2 regions of the Streptomyces sp. NPDC091649 genome follow, and region 1 is predicted to be linked to the other one. Evidence: riboswitches for the same ligand, from Rfam matches in the RefSeq annotation. Region 1 holds a riboswitch; the other holds the start of a gene.

Region 1 (3,401 bases):
ACGTCGCCGCCGAACTTGCCCGGCTTGGCGAGCCCGACCAGCGCGTTGAGGTTGGCGCCGTCCACGTAGACCTGACCGCCCGCGTCGTGCACCTCGCCGCAGATGTCGGCGACGTGCTCCTCGAACACCCCGTGCGTGGACGGGTAGGTGATCATCAGCACGGCCAGCTCGTCGCGGTGCTGCTCGATCTTGGCGCGCAGGTCCGCGATGTCGACCTCGCCGTCGTCGGCGGTCTTCACCACGACGACCTTCATGCCCGCCATGACGGCGCTGGCGGCGTTGGTGCCGTGCGCGGAGGACGGGATGAGGCAGACGGTGCGCTGGTCGTCGCCGTTGGCCCGGTGGTACGCGCGGACGGCCAGCAGACCCGCGAACTCACCCTGGGAGCCGGCGTTGGGCTGGATGGACACCGCGTCGTAGCCGGTGACCTCGGCGAGGCGCTCCTCCAGCTCACGGATGAGGGTGAGGAAGCCCTGCGCCTGCTCGGCGGGGGCGAAGGGGTGCAGCGCGCCGAACTCGGGCCAGGTGATCGACTCCATCTCGGCGGTCGCGTTCAGCTTCATGGTGCAGGAGCCGAGCGGGATCATGCCGCGGTCCAGCGCGTAGTCCCGGTCGGCGAGCTTGCGCAGGTAGCGCAGCATCGCGGTCTCGGAGCGGTACTGGTGGAAGACCGGGTGGGTCAGGATGTCGTCGGAGCGCAGCAGCCCCTCGGGGAGCGCGTCGGCCACCGCGGCGTCCAGCGCCTCGATGTCGCCCTCGGCGCCGAAGGCGGCCCAGACGGCGGAGATCTGCGCACGGGTGGTGGTCTCGTCGCAGGCGGCGGAGACGTGGTCCGCGTCGACCAGCCGGAGGTTGACCCCGCGCTCCCGGGCGTCCGCGACGACGGCCGCGGCCTTGCCGGGCACCCGGACGGTCACGGTGTCGAAGAACGAGCCGTGCACGACGTCGGCCCCGGCGCTTCGCAGGCCGTCGGCCAGGATCGCGGCGAAGCGGTGGGTACGCCGGGCGATCGTCCGCAGCCCGTCGGGGCCGTGGTAGACCGCGTACATCCCGGCCATGACGGCGAGCAGGACCTGCGCGGTGCAGATGTTGCTGGTGGCCTTCTCCCGGCGGATGTGCTGCTCGCGGGTCTGGAGGGCCAGTCGGTACGCCTTGTTGCCGTCGGCGTCGACGGAGACGCCGACGAGGCGGCCGGGCAGGCTGCGCGCGAACTTCTCGCGGACCGCCATGAAGCCGGCGTGCGGGCCGCCGAAGCCCATCGGGACGCCGAAGCGCTGGGTGGTGCCGACCGCGATGTCGGCGCCGAGCGCGCCGGGCGAGGTCAGCAGCGTGAGGGCCAGCAGGTCGGCGGCGACAGTGACGATCGCGCCGAGTTCGTGGGCCTGCTCGATGACGGGCTCGATGGCGCGCACGGCTCCGGAGGCGCCCGGGTACTGGAGCAGCACGCCGAAGACGCCGCGCTCGGCGATCCCGGCCGGGATGCCGTCGCTCAGGTCGGCGACGACGACCTCGACGCCGGTGGGCTCGGCGCGGGTCTCGATCACCGCGACCGTCTGCGGCAGGGTGTCGGCGTCGACCAGGAAGACGCCCTTCTTGACCTTGCCGACACGCCGGGCGAGGGCCATCGCCTCGGCGGCCGCGGTGCCCTCGTCGAGCAGGGAGGCGCCGGAGGTGGGCAGCCCGGTCAGCTCGGCGACCATCGTCTGGAAGTTCAGCAGGGCCTCCAGGCGGCCCTGGGAGATCTCCGGCTGGTACGGCGTGTAGGCCGTGTACCACGCGGGGTTCTCCATGACGTTGCGCAGGATGACGGGCGGCGTGAAGGTGCCGTAGTAGCCGAGGCCGATCATCGGGGCCAGCACCTTGTTGCGGTCGGACAGCGACCGCAGCTCGGCCAGGACCTCCGCCTCGGTGCGCGCCGAGGGAAGGTTCAGGGCCTCCGCGCTCTTGATCACGTCGGGCACCGCGGCGGCGGTCAGCTCGTCGAGGGAGCCGTATCCGACCTGGGCGAGCATCTTGGCCTGGGCTCCGGCGTCCGGCCCTATGTGGCGCTGCTCGAACGGAATTCCCTGCTCCAGCTGGGAGAGCGGAGTGCGACGGGGGGTCATGGTGGAGGCCTCCTGGTCTGTCACGACCTGCGAGGGGCACCACGGCGCGGGTGCCCGAACGGCCTCCCCCTCTGTCATCTCAACCTGAGAGCTTCACCGGCCCGCCCGGGGGCGTGCCGACTTTCACCGTCGGTGAGGGTCGATTCCGCCTGGACTCGCGCCCGCACGGAACCGCCCTGCTTTCCAGAGTGACCTCGTCCGTGCGGTACGGGAGCCTGAGAGATTCCGGGGAGGAGTTGCTCCTTCGGCGCCTCCGGATTCCGCACCGGAGGACTCTCCCGCACGGGGTCAGCAGCCACGGCCAGCCTACCAGCGGCCACTGCGCCGAGGCTCTCGAGTGGCCGACACCGCGGATCTGCACTTGTGTGGTGCTGGTGGAGCGACCGGGCCCACCCTGAGCAGTTGCGACCAGTGGGAGGCACCGTGCAGACCGATATCGATCCGCGCCGCCTGATCGGCCGCAAGGCGTTCGATCGCAAGGGCACCAAGATCGGAACGGTGGATGAGGTCTATCTCGACGACGCGACGGGCGTGCCCGAGTGGGCGGCCATCCGCACGGGCCTGTTCAGCAGGGATGCCTTCGTGCCCCTGGAACCGAGCGAATTCGTCGAGGACACGCTGCGCGTCCCCTTCGACCGGGCCTTGATCAAGGGCGCGCCGGACTTCGGCGTCGGCCGGCACCTCTCGCCCGAGCAGGAACTGCAGCTCTACCGGCACTACGGGCTGGACTCCCCGCCCTCGAAGGAGTCGGCGCCCGACCGGGACTTCGGCAGGCTGGCGGGCCAGGAGGAGTAGTCGGCCGCATCGCGGACGAGGGGCAACGGGTCGGCGGGCCGCAGCAGCGGGTCGTCGACGCGGAACGTGAGGACCCGGCCGGGCGCGCTCCACGGTTCCTCGAACCGGACGGTGACCCGGCCGACGCCGCTCCCCTGCACCCAGCCGTGCCCGTGCTCCTCGTGGCACACGTCGTGCCCGGCGGGCCAGCGCCGGGCGGCGAGCAGCTCGGCGCTGTCCGGCTCGGGCTCCGGGACGGTCTCCTGGCCGCCCTCCGCGGCCGGGGCCAGGATCTCCCGGGCCCGCTGCGCCCGTTCCCTGGCGTCGGCGGCCTGGGCGAACAGGTCCTCCTGGGTGTAGTCGGCCAGTCCGGTGACCCCGACCCCCAGGAGCCGTACGCCCCCCGTGGTGTCGACGGACTCCAGGAGCCGCCCGGCCGCCTCACGGACCACCGTGGGGTCGTCCGTGGGGCCCCTGAGCGTCTCGGAGCGGGTCAGCGTGGAGAAGTCGTAGCGTCGGACC
Region 2 (3,401 bases), on a different contig from region 1:
GCCGCTCTCGTCGACGTGGTACGGGACCACGTTGTAGAGCTTGCCGGAGAAGTTGATCTTCATGCCGTGGGTCAGGTGACCGCCGTGGGCCAGGTTCAGGCCCATGATCGTGTCGCCCGGCTTCAGCAGGGCGAACATCGCGGCGGCGTTCGCCTGGGCGCCGGAGTGCGGCTGCACGTTCGCGGCCTCGGCGCCGAACAGGGCCTTGATCCGGTCGATCGCGATCTGCTCGACGACGTCGACGTGCTCACAGCCGCCGTAGTAGCGGCGGCCCGGGTAGCCCTCGGCGTACTTGTTGGTGAGGACGGAGCCCTGGGCCTCCATGACGGCGACCGGAGCGAAGTTCTCCGAGGCGATCATTTCGAGGGTGGACTGCTGACGGTGGAGCTCGGCGTCGACGGCGGCGGCGACGTCCGGGTCCAGCTCGTGGAGGGAGGAGTTCAGAAGCGACATCAGGGGGTCCCTTAAGGTCTCAGTTGCCGGAGAACGCGGTGTACTCGTCGGCGGAGAGCAGGTCGGCCGGCTCCTCCGCGACGCGCACCTTGAACAGCCAGCCGCCCTCGAAGGGAGCGGAGTTCACCAGCGAGGGGTCGTCCACGACGTCCTGGTTGGCCGCCGTCACCTCGCCGGTCACCGGCGAGTACAGATCGCTGACGGACTTGGTCGACTCCAGTTCGCCGCAGGTCTCGCCCGCGGTCACCGTGTCGCCGACCTCCGGGAGCTGCGCGTAGACGACGTCACCGAGCGCGTTGGCCGCGTACTCCGTGATGCCGATGGTGGCGACGCCGTCCTCGAGGGCCGACAGCCACTCGTGCTCCTTGCTGTACCGCAGCTGCTGGGGGTTGCTCATGACCTGAATTCTCCTGTACGCGGGGGAGTGCTGATGAACGGTGGTCTTACGGTGTGAGACGGAGGTACGTCACTTCCGTGACGCCTGCGCGCGGTGCGGGGGCCCGGGTTCTCCCCGGTCCTCCCGGGATATCACTTCTGGCGCTTGTAGAACGGCAGCGCGACGACCTCGTACGGCTCGTGCGTGCCGCGGATGTCCACGCCCACGCCCTCGGTGCCCGGCGCGGCGAAGGCCGCGTCCACGTAGGCCATGGCGATCGGCTTGCCCAGCGTCGGGGACGGGGCGCCGGACGTGACCTCGCCGATCACCTTGCCCTCGGCGACGACGGGGAAACCCGCGCGCGGGACCCGGCGGCCCTCGGCGATCAGGCCCACCAGCTTGCGCGGCGGCGCGGTCTCGGCGCGCTCGGCGGCGGCCTTCAGCGCCTCGCGCCCGACGAAGTCGCCCTCCTTCTCGAACTTCACGACCCGGCCCAGGCCCGCGTCGAACGGGGTCAGCGCGGTCGTCAGCTCGTGCCCGTACAGCGGCATGCCCGCCTCCAGGCGCAGCGTGTCCCGGCAGGACAGCCCGCAGGGGATCAGGCCGTGCGGGGAACCGGCCTCGGTCAGCGCCCGCCACAGCTGCTCGGCGTGCTCGGGCGCGACGAACAGCTCGAAGCCGTCCTCGCCGGTGTAACCGGTACGGGCGATGAGCGCCGGGACCCCGGCGACCGTGCCCGGCAGGCCCGCGTAGTACTTCAGTCCGTCCAGGTCGGCGTCGGTGACGGCCTTCATGATGGCGGGCGACTCGGGGCCCTGGACCGCGAGCAGCGCGTAGGCGTCCCGGTCGTCGCGCACCTCGGCGTCGAAGCCCCCGACGCGGGCGGTCAGCGCGTCCAGCACGACCTGCGCGTTGCCCGCGTTGGCGACGACCATGTACTCGGGGGCCTCGGCCTCGCCCAGGCGGTAGACGATCAGGTCGTCCACGATCCCGCCGTCCTCCTGGACGATCATCGTGTAGCGGGCCCGGCCGTTGCCGACGGTGGCGATGTTCCCGACCAGCGCGTAGCTCAGGAAGGCGGCGGCCTCGGGTCCGGTGACGGTGATCTCGCCCATGTGCGACAGGTCGAAGAGGCCGGCCCGGGTGCGTACGGCGTTGTGCTCGTCGCGCTCACTGGCGTACCGCAGCGGCATGTCCCAGCCCGCGAAGTCGGTCATGGTGGCGCCGAGCGAGCGGTGCAGCGTGTCGAGGGCGGTGAGACGGGGGGCAGTGCTCATGGCTACGGCTCCAGGGCATGACGACGTCAGGACGAATCCTCCCCATCTGTCATCGGAACCTGAGAGGTTCGCCGACAGCCCCCGACGGGGTAGGCCCTGGGAGGGCGCCCCCGGTTCGGGGGGCTCGGCTTGCACCTTGGGTGGAGCCGCGGGGCGGCTCGCTTTTCAGATCTGCCTCATCCACGCGGTACGGGGCCTGAGAGATTCAAGGGAGGATCTTGCTCCTTCGGCGCCCGGCTCACACTGTGGCCGGAACTCTCCCGCGTGGATTCGAACGGCCGGTATGCAGTTTGGCGGGGTCATCATCGCACGCATTGGGGGAGAGTGGGGGGTCCGGTCCCCCCGCAGGTGAAGACGGCGAGGGCGGTTGTGCCGCATTGCCTTTTCTTTACACTTCAGGGGCAGGCGTGGGTGGGCCCGACGGCAGGGGGACAGGCGATGACGTTGCAGCGGTCGGTACCGACCGCGGGGGTCGCGCACGGCGCGATGCCCGCACAGTCCGGCGCACCCGCACGGGAGCTGTCGGCCGAGGGTGCGCCGGTGGTACGCGACCTGCGCGGGCGCGCCGGCCGTGGCCCGTACAGCCTCGATTTCACCGCCGGTGACGTCGTCGTGGTCTCCGGGCTCCCCGGCAGCGGGAAATCGACCCTCATCCGGCGGGCCGCGCCCGGCCGTGCCATCGACTCCCAGAACACCCGCGACAGCTGGGCCGCGGCCCTGCCCCGCTTACTGCCCTACGCCCTCTACCGCCCCCTGGTCCGCGCCGCGCACTACCTCGGCCTCTGGAACGCCCTGCGCTCCGGTGAATCCGTCGTCGTGCACGACTGCGGGACCCAGACCTGGGTACGCCGCTGGCTCGCCCGGCACGCCGTGAGCCGGGGCCGCACCCTCCATCTGGTCCTTCTCGACGTGACGCCCGAGGTGGCGCGGCAGGGGCAGCGCGAACGCGGGCGAGGAGTCTCCGGTTACGCCTTCGCCCGCCACCGGCACGCGGTGGCCCGGCTGCTCCGCGACACCGAGCACGGGCTGCTGCCCCCCGGCTGCACCTCCGCGGTGCTGCTGGACCGCGCGGCCGCGGGGGCGCTCGCCCGGATCTCCTTCCGGGCCGCGCAGCCCGCGCAGCCCGCCGAAGGTTAGGGTGCTGGCCGGAGCAGGACGGCCGCCCCGCGCGGCCGAGGCGGTGGAGAGAGGGCACAGAGGCAGTGGACATTCCGGCACCCGCACCGGCGCATCCCCAGCAGGGGTGGCCCGCCAACGAGCTCGAAGAGGTGCTGACGGCCTCGCTCGGCGTCCCG

What was found. A riboswitch is a leader RNA that binds a small molecule or an ion and turns the genes downstream of it on or off. The one in region 1 is predicted to bind glycine.
Region 2: it holds a riboswitch for glycine, as region 1 does, so the genes downstream of both, gcvT (glycine cleavage system aminomethyltransferase GcvT) here and gcvP (aminomethyl-transferring glycine dehydrogenase) in region 1, are expected to answer to the same signal.

What each region holds. Positions count from the first base shown of each region.
Region 1 is NZ_JBIVTR010000015.1:167,847-171,247, forward strand. It holds gene gcvP (aminomethyl-transferring glycine dehydrogenase) at 1-2,105, opposite strand, end outside; glycine riboswitch at 2,299-2,396, opposite strand; gene ACIQMU_RS24005 (PRC-barrel domain-containing protein) at 2,529-2,900, shown strand; gene ACIQMU_RS24010 (DNA polymerase IV) at 2,822-3,401, opposite strand, start outside.
Region 2 is NZ_JBIVTR010000001.1:286,221-289,621, reverse strand. It holds gene glyA (serine hydroxymethyltransferase) at 1-453, opposite strand, end outside; gene gcvH (glycine cleavage system protein GcvH) at 473-850, opposite strand; gene gcvT (glycine cleavage system aminomethyltransferase GcvT) at 982-2,106, opposite strand; glycine riboswitch at 2,282-2,379, opposite strand; gene ACIQMU_RS01265 (AAA family ATPase) at 2,545-3,243, shown strand; gene ACIQMU_RS01260 (enhanced serine sensitivity protein SseB C-terminal domain-containing protein) at 3,309-3,401, shown strand, end outside.